DNA from 3 places in the Lysinibacillus sp. COL-1 genome. Region 2 is predicted to be linked to each of the others. Evidence: riboswitches for the same ligand, from Rfam matches in the RefSeq annotation. Region 2 holds a riboswitch; each other region holds the start of a gene.

Region 1 (8,098 bases), on a different contig from region 2:
ACAATATGGTTTACAAACGAGTCACAAAATCGTCTGCCGAGGCGGTTTTAGATGGAGATATAAAAGGTTGGCGACGCTTTTTACCATTTTTAGGACCTGCATTTATTGCAGCCGTCGCCTATATCGATCCTGGTAATTTTGCTACAAATATTACAGCAGGCTCTCAATATGGCTACCTGCTACTTTGGGTTATAGCCTTTTCTAATTTAATGGCCGTGTTAATTCAATCCTTATCTGCCAAGCTTGGAATTGCGACAGGTAAAAACTTGCCTGAAGTAGCACGCGAGCATTTTTCTAAAAAAACATCCATCTTTTTATGGATACAGGCTGAATTGGTCATCATTGCTACAGATCTCGCTGAATTTATTGGTGCAGCATTAGGGCTTTACTTGCTCTTCAATATCCCTATGCTGCCCGCAGCATTAATTACGGCAGTTGGTTCATTTGCTATTTTAGAACTTCAAAGAAGAGGATTTAGAGCCTTTGAAGCCGGTATTTCGGGCATGGTGTTAATTGTTGTCTTAGCATTTGCCTTCCAAACATTTTTAGCACAGCCAGAATGGGGCGATGTAGCGATTGGCATGTTCACGCCACAGTTTGAAGGTGTAGATTCACTATTATTAGCAACAGGTATTTTAGGAGCAACTGTCATGCCTCATGCTATTTACTTACATTCATCGTTAACGCAAAATCGTATTGTTGGTCGGAATGAAAATGAAAAAAAACGTATTTTCCGTTTTGAATTTATCGATATTATCATCGCTATGATTATTGCCGGAGCGATTAATATGAGCATGCTGATCATTGCTGCAGCAGTCTTCCACACACAAGGCGTGGTTGTAGAAGATTTAGATGTTGCCTACAATGGCTTAAAAGATGCGCTCGGCCCCATGGCTGCTATTTCATTTGGTCTTGGTTTACTTATTGCCGGGCTAGCTAGCTCCTCTGTCGGGACGTTAGCAGGTGATGTAGTCATGCAAGGATTCATTCAAAGAAAAATACCACTTTATTTACGTAGAGCGATTACTATGGTGCCGCCTCTAGTCATTATTGCTTCAGGCGTGAATGCAACCTATGCGCTCGTTCTAAGTCAGGTTGTTTTATCTTTCGGTATTGCATTTGCTCTTGTCCCTCTTGTTATGTTTACAAGCAAACGAAACATCATGGGCAGTTTAGTCAATCACCGTATTACAACGTTTTTAGGTTGGTTTGTTGTTATTATCGTTGTGACATTGAATATTTACTTACTGTGGGAAACAATATTTGGATAATAAAAATCAGGTACTCGAGATGAACTGCCCCGTAAAAGTTTGATTTCTAACTATTACGGGGCAGTTCAAGAATGGGTACCTGTTTTTTATTTGATTAGACATCGACTTTCGAATGGCTAGTTAGTAAATACTAATATTACTCTATATATGATATTATTTTTTGATATTTTTAACGACGATTAAGACATAAAAAGCTGTCCCATAAACCAATCATTCATTAGTTTACAGAACAGCCCTACTATTTAATCTTCCACTTTTAAATCACATTCTTGAAGTGAAAGCATTTTTGTTTTGTGCTTGATTTTGTAGCCAAACCATAACAGTAAAAATAGTGGGATTCCAACATAAGAAACTAATATCCCATACCAATCAATTTGGTCTCCCGTAAAGGCCGTGTAATTTTGCCCAATGACCACAATCATACAAACAGTAAAGGCAAATAGTGGTCCAAACGGGTACAATTTTGCTCTATAAGGTAATAGCTTTGGATCTAGGCCCTGTGCCTCAAATGCACGACGGAAGCGATAATGACTAAAGGCAATGCCGAGCCATGCAATAAAACCAGACATACCAGAGGCGTTTAACAGCCAAATATAAACAACGCCATCACCAAAGAAAGACGCTAAAAAAGCTAAGCAACCTACAGCTAATGTTGCCATCAACGCATAAATTGGTATTCCTCGACGACTTAGCTTTGTGAAGAACTTAGGCGCATGTCCATCCACTGCTAATTGCCATAGCATACGTGATGATGCATAAAGCCCTGAATTTCCAGCTGACAGCATAGCCGTTAAAATAATGGCATTCATTAACGAAGCTGCAAAGGCAATACCTAAGCGGTCAAACACTAATGTAAACGGTGATACTGCGATATCTTCTGATAATAAGCGTTCATCTGTAAATGGAATCAACATTCCGATTGCACCAATTGCTAAAATATAAAACAAAAGAATACGCCAGAATACGGATTTAACAGCCTTTGGAATATTTTTTCCTGGATCGTCTGTTTCACCTGCTGTAATCCCAAGTAACTCTGTTCCTTGGAATGAAAATCCGGCTGCTAGGAAAATTCCAAATGTAGCTAGGAAGCCACCGTGAAATGGTCCATCACTAATAAAGAAATTAGTAAAGCCTACAGGTGCCTGTCCACCTAAAATACCAAAAATCATTAATAAACTGATAATAATAAAAACAATGACTGTCACTACTTTAATCATCGCAAACCAATATTCACTTTCTCCATAGCTCTTTACAGAAAGTAAATTAAATGACAGTACAACAGCAATAAATAATACTGTCCAAAGGGCTGATGAACTATCAGGGAACCAATATTTCATAATTAAGGATACTGCCGCAATTTCTGCTGCAATAGTGATTGCCCAGTTATACCAATAGTTCCAGCCTAATGCAAAGCCTAGTGCTGGATCTACAAATTTTGTTGCATACGTACTAAATGAACCGGATGATGGCATATAGGCAGCCATTTCCCCTAAGCTTGTCATTAAAAAGTACACCATAATACCGATTAGGGCGTAGGCAAGCAATGCACCACCAGGTCCAGCTTGTGCAATGGCACCACCACTGGCTAAAAATAGTCCCGTACCAATTGTACCGCCTAAAGAAATCATTGTGATATGACGGCTTTTCAATTCTTTTTTCAGCTTTGGCGCTTTATGTCCGAGCTGATTTACTTTTATTTCACTCACGATATAGCTTCCTTCCTATTTACGAGGCAAAAAAATGCCATCACATATACACTGTGATGGCTAAGTTAATCCTCAGTTTTTCCTAAATGATAGCTCAACACGTTGTGCAAACGTGACAGTTCTGTTCCTTTCGGAGACAGCCCCAGCATGAGGTTTTCAAGTCCCCTCACACTTCGGCAATATTCCCTTTCAGCTAATCTCATCAATGCTTGTCATTTCCATTAGCATACTTATAAATATCGCGACCTCTACCTCAATACAAACATGAGGCATATAATTATTAAATTTATGATGCTTATTATATTAGCATAAGACCTTTGACATTTCAATATAACAATAAATGTTCTGTATTTTGTGAATCTTCTACTATTTTTATTAGTTTGTTAAAGTGTTATAGTAGTTCAATTAGAACGGTTACGAACAGGGGGATTTATTTTGACTACAAATGATCATTCCGCTAGTTTTCCGAGTAAAAAAATTAGCTGGAGGGGAACAACCTTACTTTTAGTCTTCGGAGTTATCTTTATAGCCTCTACATTAAGAATGCCACTAACTGTTGTTGGCCCTATTATATCATTTATCCGTGACGATCTTGGTATTTCTAATGTACTTGCAGGCTTTCTAACAACGATTCCATTGCTCGCTTTTGCTACCATCTCACCATTTGCGCCCGTTGTAGCACGCAAACTAGGGCTTGAGCTAACACTATTTTTATCCACTATTTTATTAGCCTTGGGGATTGTTCTACGTTCCCTTGGTACAACGGGGTTACTTGTATTTGGTACTGTACTCATCGGCATAGCCATATCATTTGGAAATGTGCTGATTCCAGGATTATTAAAATTAAAATTTCCATACCATGTTGGTTTATTAATGGCATTTTTCACTATGTCGATGAACTTAACGGCTGGGCTTGGCGCAGGTATTAGCTATCCTATAGCCAATTCATCATTTGGCTGGCAAGGAGCGCTGTCCATTGCACTTGTACTAGTGGTCGTAACGATTTTAATTTGGATACCTCAATTGAAATCAAATAAACCTGAGCCAGCCACTACCTCTAAAATGACGAGTACACCCTTATGGAAGTCACCTGTTACTTGGGCTGTCACAGGTGCAATGGGATTACAGTCTTTATTATTTTATACGACTGCTGCTTGGATTCCCGAAATCTACATCGCCCAGGGATTGGCTCCTGACAAAGCTGGTTGGATGTTTTCTATCATGCAATTTTCACAAGTACCAATGGCATTGGCTGTGCCTATCATTGCAAGTAAAATGGCTTCTCAAAGACCTCTTGTAGTGATGTTTACATTCTTCTATTTAATAGGCTTTACTGGAGTTGTCATGGAGTGGACAAGTCTTGGGGTACTGTGGATGATTCTTTTAGGTTTAGCAGGAGGTTCTTCATTTGCCTTAGCGATGATGTTCTTTACACTTCGTACACGCACGGCATTTGAGGCAGCAGATTTATCAGGCTTTGCACAATCATTAGGTTATTTATTTGCCGCCATTGGCCCTATTCTTTTTGGCTACTTACATGATTTATTTGGTGGCTGGAATATTGCTGGTTGGCTCTTTGTAGCTGTGGCGACCATTCTTTTCTTTTGCTCAATGAGAGCTTCTAAAGACGAATATGTCCATTAAAATAAAGCAGATGGGATAACTGCTCATATTTCCCATCTGCTTTACTTCTATATAGGTATAGACGTTTTATTTGTCCAATTGCTGTAGTAAGGTTAGCAGTTCAGTAAGACGGTCTGCTGTTTCTTTGTTGTGAGCTATAACTGCTGCAAAAATAGGAACAGCCTCTTGTAAGAGTATATAACTAAAATAATAATAGCTTACAAAAGCTTTCTGCTCATAACCCTTTGGCGTTTCCTCCTCCCATTCCAGCTCATCATTCTCTTCGTGATCCATCCATAAATATTTGACATCTAACAGCTCCTGCATAGTTTGAACTGAATAGGATGGGTCTAGATAATCTTCAGAAATTGCATGTGCCACAGCTAAATAAAGCTCTACTTCTTGTACAGAGACATCCCCCGTATTTTTGCTAGCAAGCTTTTTTAGAAGGACAAGCAAAGCCCATGGTGTGACCTGCCATAGTGTACCTTGATGCTCCACTAACTCAGCTAGCTCTGTATATTGCTCCTGTTCAATCAGCTGAGGGATAGCCGTTCCTCTTCCATAAGGTGTCGTCAATTGTAACCACGGGATACTCGGAATTTGCTCATTCAACATAGCGTTTCGTCCTCTCCACAATCAGTTAATAGCATGGTTTTTGATAAAAATAATTGGGTGTATGATAAATATTGACATAAGGTTTATGGAAAATATGAGTCGTTGCGGGCGAAAGTGGTGGGATTAGCCATGTCCAGTTGCCTGTAACGTCTCGTCCTGCTGATTCCTCTGCTTCTTCAAACAATTTAAACTGCTGAGCAGCTGTATGATGATCGACAATGCTCACGCCTTGTTCTTTAAAAGAATGAAGGACAGCAATATTAAGTTCCACTAATGCACGATCACGCCAAAGTGAAGCTTGCTTGGTTGTATCAAGATTAAAAACCTCCGCAATAGCTGGTAGCATATTATAACGGTCATGATCTGCTAAATTACGTGCACCGATTTCTGTCCCCATATACCAGCCATTAAAGGGTGCGGCTTGGAAATCAATGCCTGCCATTTGAAAACGCATACTTGAAATTATGGGTACAGCATACCATTTCATTCCTAATTTCTCTACATCCACTGACTCTGGATGACGAATTGGCACCTCTAAAATATATTCTACAGGAATTGTAAACAGCTGCGGAGCTCGCTCATCTACTTGTATAACAAGAGGTAACACATCGAATGGTGTCCTCTCACTTTTCCAACCTAACGATTCACATACTTTAGTAAAAACAATAGAATGTGCATCACCAATAACGCCAGCTTCCGTTTCATAGCCTGCATAACGAATTAGCTGATGATTCCATATACGCACTCTGTTCGAAGCAAATACTGTTATTGTTGGACGGATTTTTCCACTATTTGTTGCATAATCGATATGCTCCAGTAGTTTTTGAAAAATATCCTGTTCATCTAAAACGGCACGTGCATCTACTACATGCAATGATTGCCAAAACAGACGACCAATACATTTGTTACTATTACGCCACGCCACCCGTGCACCAAAAGCTAGCTCCTCTGTTGTTGGGTCGTACTCACCTGCATTCTTAATCTGTTGTAATCTATTCGCTAACCAACGCTCTGATTCATCTTGTTCTGTCTGATATAAACTTAAAAATTGCTGGATCTCCTGTATATTCATTTCGATTCCTCCACTTATCCTCATATTAGAGGAACAAAACGACAAGCACCACGAAAATAGCTATAAAAAAACATACATATTGCATATATGAAATAGTTTGTTCAAATTTATAATGAATCGAATCATGATTAGAAGATATTGTGAATGAAGAAGGAAAAGAGGTGGGCGACATCTTATAGAAAGGAGAAACAAAATATTAGTCATGTAAAAAAGCTACTGAACCATTGATAGCGGATTCGTAGCTTTCACTCTTTACTAATGTATCATTTATTGATAAAAGAAAAAGCATGTAACACAATATTTGTGCTACATGCTTGATGACCCGTACGGGATTCGAACCCGTGTTACCGCCGTGAAAGGGCGGTGTCTTAACCACTTGACCAACGGGCCGTGGCTCCGAAGGCAGGACTCGAACCTGCGACAACCTGATTAACAGTCAGGTGCTACTACCAACTGAGCTACTTCGGAATAATGATGGGCCTAAATGGACTCGAACCATCGACCTCACGCTTATCAGGCGTGCGCTCTAACCAGCTGAGCTATAGGCCCATTTTGGAGCGGGTGATGAGAATCGAACTCACGACATCAGCTTGGAAGGCTGAGGTTTTACCATTAAACTACACCCGCAAATAATGGTGGGTCAGGACGGAATCGAACCGCCGACACTTAGAGCTTCAATCTAATGCTCTACCAACTGAGCTACTGACCCAAAATGGAGGAGGTAGAGGGATTCGAACCCCCGCGCGGTGTTACCCGCCTGTCGGTTTTCAAGACCGATCCCTTCAGCCAGACTTGGGTATACCTCCAAAAATATTGAACTGGTGGAGCCTAGCGGGATCGAACCGCTGACCTCCTGCGTGCAAGGCAGGCGCTCTCCCAGCTGAGCTAAGGCCCCATTTATCATAAAAAATGGTCGGAATGACAGGATTCGAACCTACGACCCCTTGGTCCCAAACCAAGTGCTCTACCAAGCTGAGCTACATTCCGAAAACATAAATTTATTGGCGCGCCCGACAGGAGTCGAACCCATAACCTTCTGATCCGTAGTCAGACGCTCTATCCAATTGAGCTACGGGCGCAATATTCATTAAAAAACGATGAGCCATGAAGGACTCGAACCTTCGACCCTCTGATTAAAAGTCAGATGCTCTACCAACTGAGCTAATGGCTCGTAAAAAAGAAAAATGGCTGGGGTACTAGGATTCGAACCTAGGCATGACGGAATCAAAATCCGTTGCCTTACCGCTTGGCTATACCCCAATTTGAAAATGGGGCGACTGATGGGAATCGAACCCACGAATGTCGGAACCACAATCCGATGCGTTAACCACTTCGCCACAATCGCCACTATATAAATTATAACAGCTGTATATGAACGAGTACCTCAATACCTGGCAGGGGCAGTAGGAATCGAACCCACACCAAAGGTTTTGGAGACCTCTATTCTACCGTTGAACTATGCCCCTAAAATGGTGGAGGGGGACGGATTCGAACCGCCGAACCCTAAGGAGCGGATTTACAGTCCGCCGCGTTTAGCCACTTCGCTACCCCTCCAAGGGAATGGTGCCGGCGATAGGAGTCGAACCCACGACCTACTGATTACAAGTCAGTTGCTCTACCAACTGAGCTACACCGGCAAAAAAAATGGCGGTCCCGACCGGGATCGAACCGGCGATCTCCTGCGTGACAGGCAGGCATGTTAACCGCTACACCACGGGACCATTTGGTTGCGGGGGCTGGATTTGAACCAACGACCTTCGGGTTATGAGCCCGACGAGCTACCACTGCTCCACCCCGCGATAATACTA
Region 2 (8,098 bases):
CAGGCTTATTTAAACAAGCATTATCTTCTGAAGAGAAGAAAGCCTTATTAGATCGTTTAACTCGCGTTGAAAATTTCGAAAAATTTATTCATAAAACTTTTGTAGGGCAAAAGCGTTTCTCTGGTGAGGGCTTAGATACGCAAATCGTTCTATTTGATGAAATCGTTAAAACAGCAGAAGCCAAAAATGTAGAAAATGTACGTATTGGTATGGCACACCGTGGTCGTTTAAATGTTTTAACACACATCTTAAACAAACCTTATGACATGATGTTCTCTGACTTTGCACATGTTTCAAATGAGTTATTTATGCCTGAGCATGGCCGCCTTGAAATTACAAAAGGTTGGACAGGTGATGTGAAATACCATATGGGTGCTTCTTACAACCGTGAATCGGGTATGAATGTTAAATTGGCTTACAACCCATCTCACTTAGAAGTTGGCAATCCAGTTGTACTTGGAGCTACTCGTGCAACACAAGATGATACGTCTAAACCAGGCCAAGCGGTACACGACCGTACTAAAGGCTTAGGTATTTTAGTGCACGGTGATGCTGCATTCCCAGGTCAAGGGATTGTGACTGAGGTTTTAAACTTTGCTAAAACAGAAGGCTTTACAACAGGTGGTACAATCCACATTATCGCGAACAATATGATCGGTTTCACAACTGAGCATTATGATTCTCGTTCTTCTGTGTACTCTTCTGACCCAGCAAAAGGTTACGAGGTACCAGTAATCCATGTCAACGCAGATAGCCCAGAGGCAGTAGCGCAAGTGGGTCGTTTTGCTGCTAACTACCGTCAAAAATTCGGCAAAGATATTATTGTAGACTTAGTTGGTTACCGTCGCCATGGTCATAATGAAACAGATGACCCAACTGTGACAAACCCAGAAACATACAAATTGGTTTCTAAACATGAAACAGTGCGTGCTTTATATGGAGCACAATTAGTGGCTGAAGGTCTTCTATCTGCTGAAGATGTAGCTGCCTTAGATACAGCAATCTATGCAGAAATGCAAGCAGCCTATGACCATGTAAGAGAAATGGCAGATAAAGATGATCATCAGCATTTAGAAATGCCAGCAGAATTAAAAGTAGAGTTCCCACAAATTGATACAGCAGTTGGTGCGGAACGTTTAGAAAAAATCAATGAAGAGCTTTTAGTGTTTGAAGAAAACTTCGAGCCACAGAAAAAGCTTGGCAAAATTTTAGAAAAACGTCGTGATGCCTATGCATCAGCAAAAATTGACTGGGGCCATGCAGAAACGTTAGCATATGCGACAATTATCCAAGACGGCACACCAGTACGTTTTACAGGTCAAGATGCTCAACGTGGTACATTCTCTCAACGTCACTTAGTACTTCACGATAAAAACAATGGGAATGTCTTCACACCGCTTCATCATATTTCTGGTGCGAGTGCATCCTTCTCAGTACACAACTCTCCACTGACTGAAGCGGGAGTAGTAGGCTTTGAGTATGGTTACAACCTAGAAAATAGTCATGTTTTAACAGTGTGGGAAGCACAATTCGGTGACTTTGCGAACATGGCACAAGTGATGTTTGATAACTTTATTTCAGGGGCACGCTCTAAATGGGGCCAAAAATCTGGATTAGTGATCCTTTTACCACATGGTTATGAAGGTCAAGGTCCAGAGCACTCTTCAAGCCGTATGGAACGCTATTTACAAATGTCAGCTGAAAACAACTGGTTTGTAGCGAACTGTTCAAATGCAGGTAACTACTATCATTTATTACGCCGTCAAGCAGCGTTATTAGGTACAGAAGGGGTACGTCCACTTGTAGTCGTATCACCAAAATCACTATTACGTCACCCATTAGCGGCGGCGAATGCTGAACAATTGGCAAATGGTTCATTCCAAGAAGTGATTGAACAACCAGGTTTAGGCGCTAAACCAGAAGCTGTAGAGCGTATCGTTTTAGGAACTGGTAAAGTGATGATCGACTTAGCGGATCGCGTAAAAGACGGAGAAGGCTTCGATCATTTACACATTATTCGTGTAGAACAACTTTACCCATTCCCAAAAGAGCAAGTTGCTGGTATTATTGCTAAGTATCCAAATGTGAAAGAAATTGTTTGGGTACAAGAAGAACCTAAAAACCAAGGCTCATGGAATTATGCATTAGAAACATTATATGAACTTTCAGAAGGTAAAAAACTTCGCTATGTAGGTCGTCCTGCAATGAGCTCAACTTCTGAAGGGGATGCAGATTCTCATAAAGCAGCACAAGCAGCATTAATTGAAGCGGCAGTTGCTGAGCCAGTGAAGGTTAAATAATCACATATAAATTTTTGAAAAAACCGGGCTACTTGCCCTCAAGCAGTAGCCCTTTTATGTGCGTCATGCACGTTAATCAAAGGAGGAAATGAAAGTGGCTGAAATTAAAGTCCCTGAATTAGCAGAATCGATTACAGAAGGTAGTATCGCACAGTGGGTAAAAAAAGTGGGCGATCGCGTTGAAAAAGGTGAATTCATCGTTGAACTTGAAACAGATAAAGTAAACGCTGAAATCATTTCTGAAGAAGCAGGTGTATTAACACAAATTTTAGCTGAAGAAGGCGATACTGTACTAGTTGGTCAAGTTATCGCAGTAGTAGAAGCAGGCGAAGGCGCAGCACCTGCACCTGCAGCGGCTCCAGCTGAAGCAGCTCCGGCTCCAGCAGCGCCACAAGCAGCATCTGCACCAGTAGCAGCGGCTCCAGTTGTAGAAGAAACTTCTGGTGAGCGAGTAATCGCCTCTCCAGCAGCACGTCGTCTTGCTCGTGAAAAAGGTATCAACCTTGCAGCAGTATCTCCAGTAGATCCACAAGGACGTGTACGTGTACAAGATGTAGCAGCTCATGGTACAGCTCCAGCTGTAGCACCAGTAGCAGCACCTACATCAGTAGCAACTTCAGGTGGCCCAGTAGTATTTACACCAGCAGCTAATTCTGACCGTGTAACAGTTGAAAAAATGAGCCGTCGTCGCCAAACAATTGCTAAACGTTTATTAGAAGTGAAACAATCAACAGCAATGTTAACAACATTTAACGAAATTGACATGACAAATATCATGGCACTTCGTAAACGTAAACAAGAAGAGTTTGTAAAAGCAAACGACATCAAACTTGGTTTCATGTCATTCTTCACAAAAGCTGTTGTTGCGGCACTAAAAAAATACCCATACGTAAACGCTCAAATCTCTGGTGATGAAATTCATTTAAATAACTTCTTTGATATCGGTATTGCTGTATCAACTGAAGAAGGTTTAGTTGTACCAGTTGTACGCGATGCAAACAGCAAAAACTTTGCAGAAATCGAAAAAGATATCGCTAACTTAGCGACAAAAGCTCGTGATAAAAAATTAGGCTTAAATGACATGGCTGGTGGATCATTCACAATTACAAATGGTGGTGTATTCGGTTCATTAATGTCAACTCCTATTATGAACGGTACGCAAGCTGGTATTTTAGGTATGCACTCAATTGTTAACCGTCCAGTTGCAGTAAATGGTGAAGTTCAAATCCGTCCAATGATGTATGTAGCACTTTCTTACGATCACCGTATCATCGATGGAAAAGATTCTGTAGGATTCTTAAAAACAGTTAAAGAATTAATCGAAAATCCTGAAGATTTACTATTAAATTCATAATGCGATTCAACCCTGCGAACAATGTTCAGCAGGGTTTTTTTATGCATGACGAAAGATTTTGACCGATTCTATGTTTGAAAGAGTACTAATGTTATATCGTTTAGAGGAGCAAAAAAGACATAAACACAACTTTTCTCACATAGAGCACATACTCTATAATAAAAATTTGTTTTAATTTTCAGAAATATCGATAGAAGCTTAACGATTTAAAATGAATAGAGAACGAACAATATCCTAATATTGTCATTAGTCAGAAAAATGTTAAAACTGTCTTGACGAGTGTACTAGTTTTATAGTAGTATCTAAATATCAATTAAATAAACAAACCTCACTAACGTTTACCAGTGAGGTAGAGGCGCGGTATTTATTAGTTCATTGTTGAGTTCAAGCAAGCGAAGACGCAATGAAGAAGGAAATATCGCCGAAGTATAAAAGGAGCTCGTACTTTTATGCTGGGTCTGCAGTGAATAAGTGCAGGACTGTCCTAGTAAATGGATTTCCAGATTTACTAGGTTGTGCTATCTCGGAAAATGGAAATTATAGTGAGGATTTGGGCAACTGTCATACAAGGTAAGACCTAAGTTCAATATACTTAGGTCTTTTTTATTACAGTTGTCTTATTTTTTTACAGAAAAGGGGAGTTTTTTATGAAAAGAAAATGGTTGTTAGTAATGATCTCTATCATGACAGCAATTGTGCTAGCTGCATGTGGCACTAGCGACAAAAATGATGGCGGTTCAGGTGATGCTGGTGCTGACAAGGAAGCAAGTGGCGGTGAATTCCGAATCGGAATGGAGGCTGGCTATCCACCATTTAACTGGACACAGCAAGGTGATGCTAATGGTGCAGTGAAAATTGCTGATAATGCAGAGTATGCAGGCGGCTACGATGTCCAAATGGCAAAAAAAATTGCTGAAGGCTTAGGCAAAGAGCTAGTCATTGTCAAAATGGAATGGGACGGATTAGTACCAGCGCTACAATCTAACAAAATTGATGCGATTATCGCGGGTATGTCACCAACTGAAGAGCGTAAGAAAACGATTGATTTTACAGAAAACTACTATACTTCTGATTTCGTTATGGTTATTAAGAAAGGTAGCAAGTATGAAAATGCAAAATCGATTCAAGATTTCTCTGGTGCTAAAATTACTTCACAATTAAATACATCGAACTACAACGTTATTGATCAAATTAACGGTGTAGAAAAACAAACAGCAATGGAAAGCTTCCCCGCAATGCGTGTCGCTTTAGAGGCTGGCAAAATTGATGGCTATGTAGCAGAACGTCCAGAAGGTATTTCCGCTGCTGCTGCCAACGATAAGTTCACATATGTCGCATTTGAAGAAGGCTTTGATACGGATCTTTCCAATACTTCGATTGCTGTAGGCTTACGTAAAGACGATGCAAACCGTGAAAAAATCAATGAAATCCTAAAAGGTATTTCGGAAGACGATCGTCAAGCGATTATGGAAGAAGCGATTTCTCAACAACCAGCAGCACAATAATGACAAGGCACGGGCTAGTTGCTGGTCCGTGCATGATCATTTCATCATTATCAAAATGAGAACCTCTCTACATAATGATAATGTCCTAGCGTAACAAATCATAGAATAGTAGAAATAGCTAGGACACGAAGGAAATAAGCAAGCAACATGACATTGTTAGGAGGAACATCATGAGTCTTGAATGGATACTTTCAATTATTGAAAACAACTGGCAAATGTTTTTACGAGGTGCGTATTATACGTTACTGATTTCGATTATTAGTACAATTATTGGTGCATTCATCGGATTTTTCATTGGAATTATGCATACGATTCCAGTTCGTAAAAAAGGTTTAAAATTTTATAGCTTAAAGCTTATTAATTTTATCCTGACATGCTATGTTGAATTTTTCCGTGGTACACCAATGATTGTACAGGCTATGGTAGTCTACTACGGACTAGATATTGCATTTGGTATCGATATGCATTTTATTACAGCAGGTATTTTAGTCGTTTCCCTTAACACAGGGGCCTATATGGCAGAAATTGTTCGAGGTGGTATTGTCTCGATTGATAATGGTCAATACGAGGCAGCGTCGGCAATTGGTATGAATCACTTCCAAATCATGCTGCATGTTGTTTTACCACAAGTAGCACGCAATGTCTTGCCGGCGACAGGTAACCAATTAATTATGAATATTAAGGATACAGCCGTATTAAATGTCATTGGGGTAACGGAATTATTCTTCCAAACAAAATCAATTTCAGGTAACAACTTCCGTTATTTTGAATCATTCTTTGTTGCATGTATTCTTTATTTTATCATGACATTTACCGCATCTCGCATCCTTCTCTATGTTGAAAAACGTCTAGATGGACCTGATGCCTATCAAAAAGAACAAAAAGAAGCTGTATAGGGGGACGCACAAATGGCAGTGATTAAGATTGAACATTTAAGTAAATCATTTGGACGTAACCAAGTGTTAAAAGATGTAAATTTCCAAGTAGAAAAAGGCGAAGTCGTTTGTTTAATTGGCTCTTCTGGTTCGGGTAAATCGACATTACTTCGTTGCATCAATTTATTAGAAACGCCAAGTGGTGGTCAAATTATTTATAAAGGGGAAGACATTTTAGATGATAAGCACAATATTCAAGAATATCGTACACATCTAGGAATGGTATTCCAGCAATTCAATTTATTTAACAATCACAATGTGTTAAACAATTGCACAGTGGGCCAAATCAAAGTATTGAAGCGATCAAAGAAAGAAGCAGAAGAAACGGCGCTTAAATATTTGAATATCGTTGGTATGGATCAATATGTGAACGCCAAGCCTCGTCAGCTTTCAGGGGGGCAAAAGCAGCGTGTGGCTATCGCTCGAGCATTGTCAATGAATCCAGATGTCATGCTATTTGATGAACCGACTTCGGCATTAGACCCAGAAATGGTCGGTGAGGTATTAAAGGTGATGCGACAGTTAGCCACTGAGGGGAATACAATGTTAATCGTGACACATGAGATGGAGTTTGCCAAAGAGGTGGCAGATCGTGTCGTCTTTATGGATAAAGGCATCATTGTCGAGGAAGGCCCGCCATCACAAGTATTAGTAAACCCTCAGCATGAACGGACAAAAGAATTTTTAAAGCGGACATTAAAATAAGCATAGAAAAAGTGAGTCCGATTTATTGGACTCACTTATTTTCTAGAATTCCATTCTGCATAAAGAACAAAGCAGATTGCAAATGCTACAGCAATAATAAAAAACCATTGCGGTACACCACCAAAACTCATCATAACACCTCAAATAGTCATTTTTTTTGGATAGAATAGCTATAGTCTTTCTTTTTTCTCCACAAAAGCCCAAAAATATTATAAAATAAGCAATAGACATTAGCTTCGGCTAGTAAAGAGAGGTAGAGAGAATATGTTACATTTAAAATGGAAAGATGCGCCAACACTACGAACGATAACTTGCAAACATACAAATGCATCAAAATACTTAGTGTCCAATGTATTAACAGTAGGGAAAGAATATGAAGTAAAAAATGAAACAGAAGAGTTCATTTTTATCATCGATAATACAGGTAATGTCGGTGGCTACTATAAAGATTATTTTGAATAACATAAAACAGGGTGGTTCAGATTATATGCTGAGCCACCCCTTTTTTGTTAATCGCGCTGATAGCCTCTGGCACCTGCCACATCTTGTAGCTGTTGTTTTTCTTGTTCAGTTGCTGTATGCAGGGCAAACACATCTTTAATCGCGGTTTGCAGTTCTCGCTGCGTTTCTTTAAATTTCGAAACCTGTTGTTCAAACGATGGACTAGAGAAGCGATCATGTGCCTGAGCTAATCGTTCTTCTAGCTGTGCATAGTGATGATCCATATGCATAGAAAGCATCATCGCCAGCTGATTTTTCCAAAGAGGAATCAAAGTGACAATCGAAAATTCAATTTTTTCCGCTAACATTTGATTCGCCTGTTGAATCATGCGTATTTGAGGAGCCGTTTGCAGCGCTACTTGCTGTGATACTTGTAAATCATAAATACGTTGATCCAACCTTTCAATTTGTGCGGCAAAGTCATTGAGCTGCTGAATAGCAAGCGGTTGTTTCGTTGCTTGAACACTCGTTATTTGTGTGGGTAACTCAACCTCAATGGCTTGCTGTTTTTTCATTTGACCTGCTGCAATGGCAGTAGCCAGCTCCTCAAAAAATCCACGATTATGAGCATAAAGCGCTTCTAAGTTTTCGACATCCTTGATCAACTGAAGCTGTGCACGCTCTAGCTGAACGCCAATACGTTCCACCTGAATACTAATACGCTCAAATTCTGTTAATGTTTGCTTCACAGTCGGCTCTGTTTTTCCAAAGATTTTTTTGAAAAAGGTTTGTTTCTTTGGTTCTAAAGCCGTCGGGTCTATTCGATCTAACGTGTGCATTAAGGAATCAAGCATTTGA
Region 3 (8,098 bases), 1.1 Mb from region 2:
AAGAAGCTTTAGAAGCATTTATCGCAAAACATGCGTAATTAATGAAGTTCACAAAAGCCGGACCATCAATAGATGTGTTCGGCTTTTTTTCGTTATATAATAAAGGTAATATCTATCATATTCAATTGAGAGGGATTTTTACGTAGGGGGGCAGGTAGGTAATGAACGATTTAATCAAGCGTAAACTAGATATTTTACCGGATCAGCCTGGCTGCTATTTGATGAAGGATCGTCAAGGGACAATCATTTATGTGGGCAAAGCGAAAATACTGAAAAACCGTGTACGTTCTTATTTTACGGGAACACATGAAGGCAAAACACAAAGGCTTGTCGGTGAAATAGAAGATTTTGAGTATATCGTGACATCATCTAATATTGAAGCACTTATTTTAGAGCTGAATCTCATTAAATTACATGATCCAAAATACAATGTCATGCTAACAGATGATAAGACATATCCATATTTAAAAATTACGAATGAAAAACATCCACGTCTTATTACGACACGTAAGGTAAAAAAGGATAAGGCTAAATATTTTGGTCCTTACCCCAATGCTTATGCGGCAAGTGAAACGAAAAAGCTGTTGGATCGATTGTATCCATTGCGCAAATGTGTCCAATTGCCTTCCAAAGTTTGCTTGTATTATCATATGGGGCAATGTTTAGCACCTTGTGTAAAAGAAATTAATGGTCAAGTTTATCAAGAGATGATTGAGGATATGACGAAGTTTCTAAATGGTGGTGTCGAGGCAGTCAAAAAAGAGCTTGAAGTTAAAATGCTTGCAGCTGCTGAAAACTTAGAATTTGAACGAGCGAAGGAGTTTCGCGATCAGATTGCACATATTGATACGGTCATGCAGAAACAAAAAATAGTATCAAGTGATACAACGAACCGCGATGTATTTGGCTATGCCGTCGAAAAAGGCTGGATGTGTGTGCAAGTTTTCTTTGTTCGCCAAGGAAAGCTGATTGAGCGTGATGTCTCGGTTTTCCCAATTTATCAAGATGCTGAGGAAGAGTTTTTAACATTTGTTGGCCGCTTTTATGAAAAACCAGAGCATATTAAGCCGAAAGAAATTTTTATTCCACAAGCAATTGATGCAGCCATCTTAACGGAGTTATTAGAGCTTAAAGTTCTTACACCAAAAAGAGGTCAAAAGAGGGAATTGGTTGAATTAGCAACTAAAAATGCTGAGATTGCTGTGGCAGCTAAATTCCAGCTAATTGAACGGCAGGAAGAACGGACAATTGGTGCTTGTGAGGCACTTGGTGAAGCAATAGGTATTTCAACGCCATTACGAATTGAGGCATTTGACAATAGTCATATGCATGGCACGGATGCTGTATCGGCTATGATTGTCTTCATTGATGGAAAGCCTGCGAAAAAGGAATATCGTAAATACAAAACGCGTACGGCTGCAAAGCATGATGATTACGGTGCGATGCAAGAGGTTATACGTCGGCGATATTCGCGTGTCTTAAAGGAAGGCTTGCCATTGCCAGATTTGGTCTTAATTGATGGTGGCAAGGGGCAAATGGAAGTCGCCCGTGAAGTACTAGAAGATGAGCTTGGACTTGTTATACCGATTGCAGGTTTAGCAAAAGATGATAAGCATAATACGTCGCAGCTATTGTTTGGTGATCCACCAGAAGTGATTGCCTTAAAGCGTACTAGTGATAGCTTTTATTTATTACAACGAATTCAGGACGAAGTTCACCGCTTTGCTATTACCTTCTTGCGCCAACAGCATGAGAAGCATGCCATTCAATCGGTGTTAGACCATATTGAAGGTGTGGGGCCAAAACGCAAGCAGCAGTTGCTCAAACATTTTGGTTCAGTTAAGAAAATTCGAGAGGCGAGCGAGCTAGCTTTGCAGGAGGCAGGAATACCTGCTAATTTAGCGAGCCAAATTTATAGCTATTTTCAGCAAGAGTCATTGTCAAAGGAATAGACATGTGCTAAGGTTGTAAATAACATTGTTCGTCAATGTGATGAATAGCGAACTGGTGTGGCTAGCATGTTGACGCCAGCGTTAAACCAATTGAATACATTCACTTTATGGTGATGATAGAGGTGCAAGATTCAAGAGTAACACAATGGAGGATGAACAAGTCCAGAGATCGTGTGTGAAAGGGGAGCTTGCCGAAGTATAGCATTGTTGTTTCCTTTGTTGTACTGGTTTTACATTTAAGAAATGTAAGATTGTCGATTCTAAAAGTTTCGGAGAGCTATCACACATGCACAAGTTACGATCATTGTACATGTTATAGGCAGCTTTCACGTTATGTGGAGGCTGCCTTTTAGTTTTCTAGAAGCAGGTGAAATATATGACTGGAAAGGAGAACGCAAGAAATGGCTAAAATAGTGATGAAGTTTGGAGGGGCTGCACTAGCTTCTACTGAACAAATCCAAGAGGCAGCAAGGAAGGCGATTGCTGAAAAGGACAGAGGCTTCGATGTAGTCGTGGTCGTTGCAGCAATGGGACACACAACGAAAGATGTGCAAACGATGGTACATCAACTAACGGACGAAGTGCCCAAACGAGAATTAGCTGCAGTCGTGTCTACGGGCTCTCAATTATCCAGCGCTTTATTTGCCATCGCATTACAGGAAGCGGGCTATGAGGCAGTGTCCTTAACTGGATGGCAAGCAGGTATACATACAGATTGTAAGTATCGTCATGCACGTATCGACTATATCGATGACAGTCGTATTGAAGAACATCTTGTACAGGGACAAATTGTAGTGATTGCTGGAGAACAGGGTATTGATGAGGAACAAAATATTACTACACTTGGCAAAGGCGGAGCTGAAACAACAGCTATAGCACTCGCGGTAGCATTGGAAGCAGAGCGAACTGATATGTACACAAATGTTGACGGTGTTTATACAGCAGATCCACGCTATGTCAGCAAAGCTCAAAAGCTGCAGGAAATCTCCTATGATGAAATGCTGGAGTTATCTAATTTAGGATCACATGTTATTCATCCTCGTGCAGTGGAGTTAGCAAAAAAATTTCAAATGCCCGTTATTATACGCTCTAGCTTAGTAGAGTCAGTAGGTACTTTATTGAAGGAGGAAGTGGAAATGGAGAAAAATTTAGTCGTCCGTGGTGTAGCCTTTGAGTCAGATATTATCCGTTTGACAGTGGGGTATGATGCGTATGCCGATGGTGCATTGGCAGATATGTTTACAATCCTTGCAGAAAACCGCATTAATGTAGATATTATTGTACAGGCAATCATTGATGGCTTAAAACCAACTGTGTCTTTTTCCATTTTAAAAGAAGAATTTGCGGAAACATTGCGTGTTCTAGAAGATAGTAAATTGTCACTTGGCTTTAGTTTTGCTGACTTTGAAATAGGGTTGGCGAAGGTTTCTATCATTGGTTCAGGTATGGCCTCTAATCCAGGTGTGGCTGCTCGCATGTTTGATCGATTACGTCGTGAAGATATTCCTATAAAAATGGTTAGTACGTCTGAAATAAAAGTGTCTGTTGTTGTACCACAGGATGATATGATTCGTGCAGCAAATGCCTTGCATGATGAATTCAATTTAGAGCAAGCACTTTATATATAATAATAGAAGAAACAGTATTTTATGTAATAGTCCGAAATTAAAGGAAGAAAAAAGAAGGATTGTCATCCCGTTGAATAGGGAGACAATCCTTTTCATCATTCAGTAGGGATGGTATTCATAATACGTTCCTTGACATCCCATTTGACTGTAAACATGACATAGTGCTGCTTTTCTCGCTTTTCATCATAGCATTCTGTAAGGTAGCCTTTAGCTAATTGAATTTGCTCTGCTATAAATCCTGCTTCCAGTCTAAAGCTTCGTTGTTTGATTTGCAATATTTCAGGGTCATTTGTCAATTGGAAAATGCGACCATCCTTTGATTCCTTCATGAGCTCTAGTGTACCCCAGCAGGCATCTGCGAAAAATGCGATAAGTTCGTCTTGACTTTTGCATGGGAACTTGCGAGCAAGCTCTTTACCTGCCCAATAAAGGACATCATTCTCATGTTTACCAAGGATAGAAGATAGAATATGATCGCGAATGAGCTCATAACCAAATGATGAAATTGTAGGAGATGGAGTGTTTAACATTGTTATCCTTCTTTCTTAGAATTTTCTTAAAATTCAACAGTAATAAAGTAATGATAGATTTTTCGAGAAAAAACAACGCATCATGTACTAGATTAGTTCTTTAATAAGCTCTATGAAAAACTCCGAGTTGCCTTGACGCTCGTAGCTCTTGAGAGTACAATAAACATGTCATAATATTGTACCATGATGAAATACACAGTCAATGAAGTATCATTTACAAAATGATGACTTCTTTTGTTGTGCTATTTTAAGTACTAAGGGGGGTAACAGTCTTGTCGAAAGATCGAGAGTTTTTATGGCGTCGCTTACATTCTCTACTTGGTATCATTCCAGTAGGTCTGTTTTTAACGATGCACCTGTTCATTAACTTTACAGCAACAGGCGGGGCAGAAAGTTACAACGATGCTACCGCAGTAATGGAAAAGATTCCATTCCTTATCCTAGTTGAATGGATTGTCATCTATATTCCATTAATGTTCCACGCATTCTATGGTGTCTACATTGCATTCACTGCTACACCAAACACAGGACGTTTCAGCACATACCGTAACTGGATGTTCTCTTTACAACGTTTCACTGGTGTATTCCTAGTGATTTTCATTGCATGGCATATTTTCCAAACTCGTATTCAAAAAGCACTTGGCACACACGTTGATTACGACATGATGGCGAATATCGTTGCTAATCCATTCATGCTTGGATTCTACATTGTTGGTATTATATCAGCAACTTTCCACTTATCTAACGGTTTATGGGCATTCCTAGTAAGCTGGGGTATTACACAATCTCCTCAGTCTCAAAAGATTGCTACTTACGTAACAAACATTATTTTCGTAATTCTAAGTGTAGTTGGTGTGGCTGCTATTTTAGCTTTCGTATAATTCAATAGAAGCTACGATAGAGTAACAGCAATCATTGCAATTTTTTAAGAGGAGTGAGAAATAATCATGGCGAAAAGCAAAATAATTGTTGTCGGCGGTGGTCTTGCCGGTCTGATGGCAACGATTAAAGCAGCTGAAGTTGGTACTGAAGTTGATTTATTCTCATTAGTTCCTGTAAAACGCTCACACTCTGTTTGTGCGCAAGGCGGAATTAATGGTGCGGTAAATACAAAAGGTGAAGGGGATTCTCCATGGATTCACTTTGATGATACTGTATATGGTGGGGACTTCTTAGCGAACCAACCACCAGTAAAAGGTATGTGTGACGCAGCACCTGGCATTATCCACTTAATGGACCGTATGGGTGTTATGTTCAACCGTACACCAGAAGGACTTTTAGATTTCCGTCGTTTTGGCGGTACTTTAATGCACCGTACAGCTTTCTCTGGTGCAACAACTGGTCAACAATTACTATATGCGCTAGATGAGCAAGTTCGTTCTCATGAAGTAGCTGGTTTAGTAAATAAATATGAACACTGGGAATTCCTTGGTGTTATCATCGATGATGACGGCGTTTGCCGTGGTATCGTAGCGCAAGATATGCGTACAGAAGAAATTAAATCATTCCGTGCAGACGCTGTTATTATGGCGACTGGTGGCCCTGGTATTATCTTCGGTAAAACAACAAACTCTGTTATTAACACAGGTTCTGCTGCTTCTATCGTTTATCAACAAGGTGCTTCATATGCGAATGGTGAATTCATTCAAATTCACCCAACAGCGATTCCTGGAGATGACAAAAACCGTCTAATGTCAGAATCAGCTCGTGGTGAAGGTGGTCGTATTTGGACTTATAAAGACGGTAAACCTTGGTACTTCTTAGAAGAAAAGTACCCAGCTTATGGTAACTTAGTACCACGTGATATTGCAACACGTGAAATTTTTGATGTCTGTGTAAACCAAAAACTTGGTATTAATGGCGAGAACATGGTATACCTAGATCTTTCTCATAAAGATCCACATGAATTGGACGTTAAACTTGGTGGTATCATCGAAATCTACGAAAAATTCGTAGGGGATGATCCACGTAAATTACCAATGAAAATTTTCCCAGCAGTTCACTATTCAATGGGTGGATTATGGGTTGATTACAACCAAATGACTGAAATTCCTGGTCTATTTGCAGCAGGTGAATGTGATTACTCTCAACATGGTGCAAACCGTCTTGGTGCGAACTCATTATTATCTGCTATCTACGGTGGTATGGTTGCAGGACCAAACGCAGTAGATTATGTAAAACACCTTAAAAAGCATGCAGAAGATCTTCCACAAGAGATTTACGATGCTCGTGTCAAAGAGGAGCAAGCGAAATGGGATGCTATCATGAAAATGGAAGGCACAGAAAACGCTTACTTACTGCATAAAGAGCTTGGTGAAATGATGACTGCTACAATGACTGTAGTACGTTACAATGATCAGCTTGAAGATACATTGAAAAAACTTGATGAGCTTACTGAGCGTTGGAATAACATCAACATTAACGATACGCAAAAATGGAGTAATCAAGGCGCGCACTTTACGCGTCAACTTAAAAATATGTTAGTGCTTGCAAAAGTAATGACAAAAGGTGCACTATTACGTAATGAATCTCGTGGTGCACACTATAAACCTGATTTCCCTAACCGTGATGACGAGCAGTTCTTAAAAACAACAATGGCGAAGTTTGACCCAACTACTGGTAATCCAATCATCACGTACCAAGAAGTCGACGTTTCTTTAATCCCACCACGTAAACGCGACTACTCTGCGAAAGGAGACTAAAAGTTATGCAAATCGCAGCTAATACTGGAAGAATGGTCAAAGTGGAAATCTTACGTCAAGATACACAAGGCGGCAATAGCTACTGGCAAAAATTCCAAGTGCCTTACCGTCATGGTATGAACGTAATCTCAATTTTAATGGAAATTCAAAAAAATCCTGTTACTGAAGATGGTGTAAACACATCGCCAGTATCATGGGATATGAACTGTTTAGAAGAAGTTTGTGGTGCATGTTCAATGGTCATCAATGGCCGTCCACGTCAATCATGTTCAACACTTGTTGATCAATTGACTGAGCCAATTAAGCTTGAGCCAATGAAGACATTCCCTGTTATTCGTGACCTACAAGTTGACCGTGAACGTATGTTCAATGCACTTAAAAAAGTGAAAGCTTGGGTACCAATTGATGGTACTTATGATTTAGGTGAAGGTCCACGTATGCCAGAAGGTAAACGTCAATGGGCTTATGAATTATCTAAATGTATGACTTGTGGTGTATGTATGGAAGCATGTCCAAACGTGTCTGAAAAAGCTTCATTCATCGGACCAGCTCCATTATCACAAGTACGTCTTTTCAACACTCACCCAACTGGTGCAATGGTTAAAGATGAACGTTTAAATGCTATTATGGGTGATGGTGGCCTTGCGAACTGTGGTAACTCTCAAAACTGTGTAGCTGCATGTCCAAAAGGTATTCCTTTAACAACATCTATCGCTTCACTAAATCGTGCAACTACAGTGCAAATGTTCCGTAACTTCTTCGGTTCTGATCACTACGTAGATTAATATACGGACAAGCTAAATGCCCAAACTCTCTTACACTTTGTGTGAGGGAGTTTTTTTATTTGAAGTTGCATATGATATAAACAGAAGGAATATTTGTGATAAAAGGCGTAAATTGCGGTTTTTTCTATGATAATATAGTATTTTCTTTTATAATGAATATGTATTCATTTCATTTGCCGTCATTATAATTAAAACAGGCAAATACATAACAGGGGATGGTGTAACATGAAAGCAAACTATATTGAAGATTTTCAAGAGTGGGAAAAGGATTTTTCCTTTTATAGTGAGGTACGTGTACGTTTTTCAGAGACAGACATGTTTGGTCATATGAACAATACCGTTAGCTTTACATATTTTGAGCAAGCAAGAATTGATTATTTCCATCATTTGGGTATTTTAATGCCTTCAGCAGTTAATGAGGATGTGGAGGCTATACCGATAGTGGCCGATTTACAATGTGATTATGTGAAGCAGGTCTTCTTTGATGATGTTCTCCGAATT

What was found. Region 2 has a riboswitch for lysine ahead of AC6BKE_RS18705 (transporter substrate-binding domain-containing protein). Riboswitches for the same ligand answer to the same signal wherever they lie in the genome.
Positions count from the first base shown of each region.
Region 1: another riboswitch for lysine. It lies ahead of AC6BKE_RS03700 (amino acid permease); the one in region 2 lies ahead of AC6BKE_RS18705 (transporter substrate-binding domain-containing protein).
Region 3: another riboswitch for lysine. It lies ahead of AC6BKE_RS23985 (aspartate kinase); the one in region 2 lies ahead of AC6BKE_RS18705 (transporter substrate-binding domain-containing protein).

Region 1 is NZ_JCAWSJ010000002.1:645,665-653,762, reverse strand. It holds gene AC6BKE_RS03705 (Nramp family divalent metal transporter) at 6-1,271, shown strand; gene AC6BKE_RS03700 (amino acid permease) at 1,514-2,977, opposite strand; lysine riboswitch at 3,060-3,236, opposite strand; gene AC6BKE_RS03695 (CynX/NimT family MFS transporter) at 3,413-4,621, shown strand; gene AC6BKE_RS03690 (hypothetical protein) at 4,688-5,218, opposite strand; gene AC6BKE_RS03685 (nitric oxide synthase oxygenase) at 5,244-6,290, opposite strand; tRNA gene AC6BKE_RS03680 (tRNA-Glu) at 6,609-6,680, opposite strand; tRNA gene AC6BKE_RS03675 (tRNA-Asn) at 6,682-6,758, opposite strand; tRNA gene AC6BKE_RS03670 (tRNA-Ile) at 6,766-6,839, opposite strand; tRNA gene AC6BKE_RS03665 (tRNA-Gly) at 6,844-6,917, opposite strand; tRNA gene AC6BKE_RS03660 (tRNA-Phe) at 6,924-6,999, opposite strand; tRNA gene AC6BKE_RS03655 (tRNA-Ser) at 7,004-7,096, opposite strand; tRNA gene AC6BKE_RS03650 (tRNA-Ala) at 7,110-7,185, opposite strand; tRNA gene AC6BKE_RS03645 (tRNA-Pro) at 7,201-7,277, opposite strand; tRNA gene AC6BKE_RS03640 (tRNA-Arg) at 7,293-7,369, opposite strand; tRNA gene AC6BKE_RS03635 (tRNA-Lys) at 7,389-7,461, opposite strand; tRNA gene AC6BKE_RS03630 (tRNA-Gln) at 7,476-7,550, opposite strand; tRNA gene AC6BKE_RS03625 (tRNA-His) at 7,560-7,635, opposite strand; tRNA gene AC6BKE_RS03620 (tRNA-Trp) at 7,683-7,756, opposite strand; tRNA gene AC6BKE_RS03615 (tRNA-Tyr) at 7,761-7,844, opposite strand; tRNA gene AC6BKE_RS03610 (tRNA-Thr) at 7,852-7,927, opposite strand; tRNA gene AC6BKE_RS03605 (tRNA-Asp) at 7,936-8,011, opposite strand; tRNA gene AC6BKE_RS03600 (tRNA-Met) at 8,015-8,089, opposite strand.
Region 2 is NZ_JCAWSJ010000004.1:2,080,919-2,089,016, forward strand. It holds gene AC6BKE_RS18695 (2-oxoglutarate dehydrogenase E1 component) at 1-2,300, shown strand, start outside; gene odhB (2-oxoglutarate dehydrogenase complex dihydrolipoyllysine-residue succinyltransferase) at 2,395-3,654, shown strand; lysine riboswitch at 3,997-4,183, shown strand; gene AC6BKE_RS18705 (transporter substrate-binding domain-containing protein) at 4,302-5,159, shown strand; gene AC6BKE_RS18710 (amino acid ABC transporter permease) at 5,330-6,055, shown strand; gene AC6BKE_RS18715 (amino acid ABC transporter ATP-binding protein) at 6,068-6,799, shown strand; gene AC6BKE_RS18720 (DUF6501 family protein) at 7,064-7,261, shown strand; gene AC6BKE_RS18725 (toxic anion resistance protein) at 7,309-8,098, opposite strand, start outside.
Region 3 is NZ_JCAWSJ010000004.1:3,171,372-3,179,469, reverse strand. It holds gene trxA (thioredoxin) at 1-38, shown strand, start outside; gene uvrC (excinuclease ABC subunit UvrC) at 162-1,952, shown strand; lysine riboswitch at 2,062-2,240, shown strand; gene AC6BKE_RS23985 (aspartate kinase) at 2,354-3,580, shown strand; gene AC6BKE_RS23980 (YslB family protein) at 3,676-4,110, opposite strand; gene AC6BKE_RS23975 (succinate dehydrogenase cytochrome b558 subunit) at 4,383-4,991, shown strand; gene sdhA (succinate dehydrogenase flavoprotein subunit) at 5,058-6,812, shown strand; gene sdhB (succinate dehydrogenase iron-sulfur subunit) at 6,818-7,597, shown strand; gene AC6BKE_RS23960 (acyl-CoA thioesterase) at 7,823-8,098, shown strand, end outside.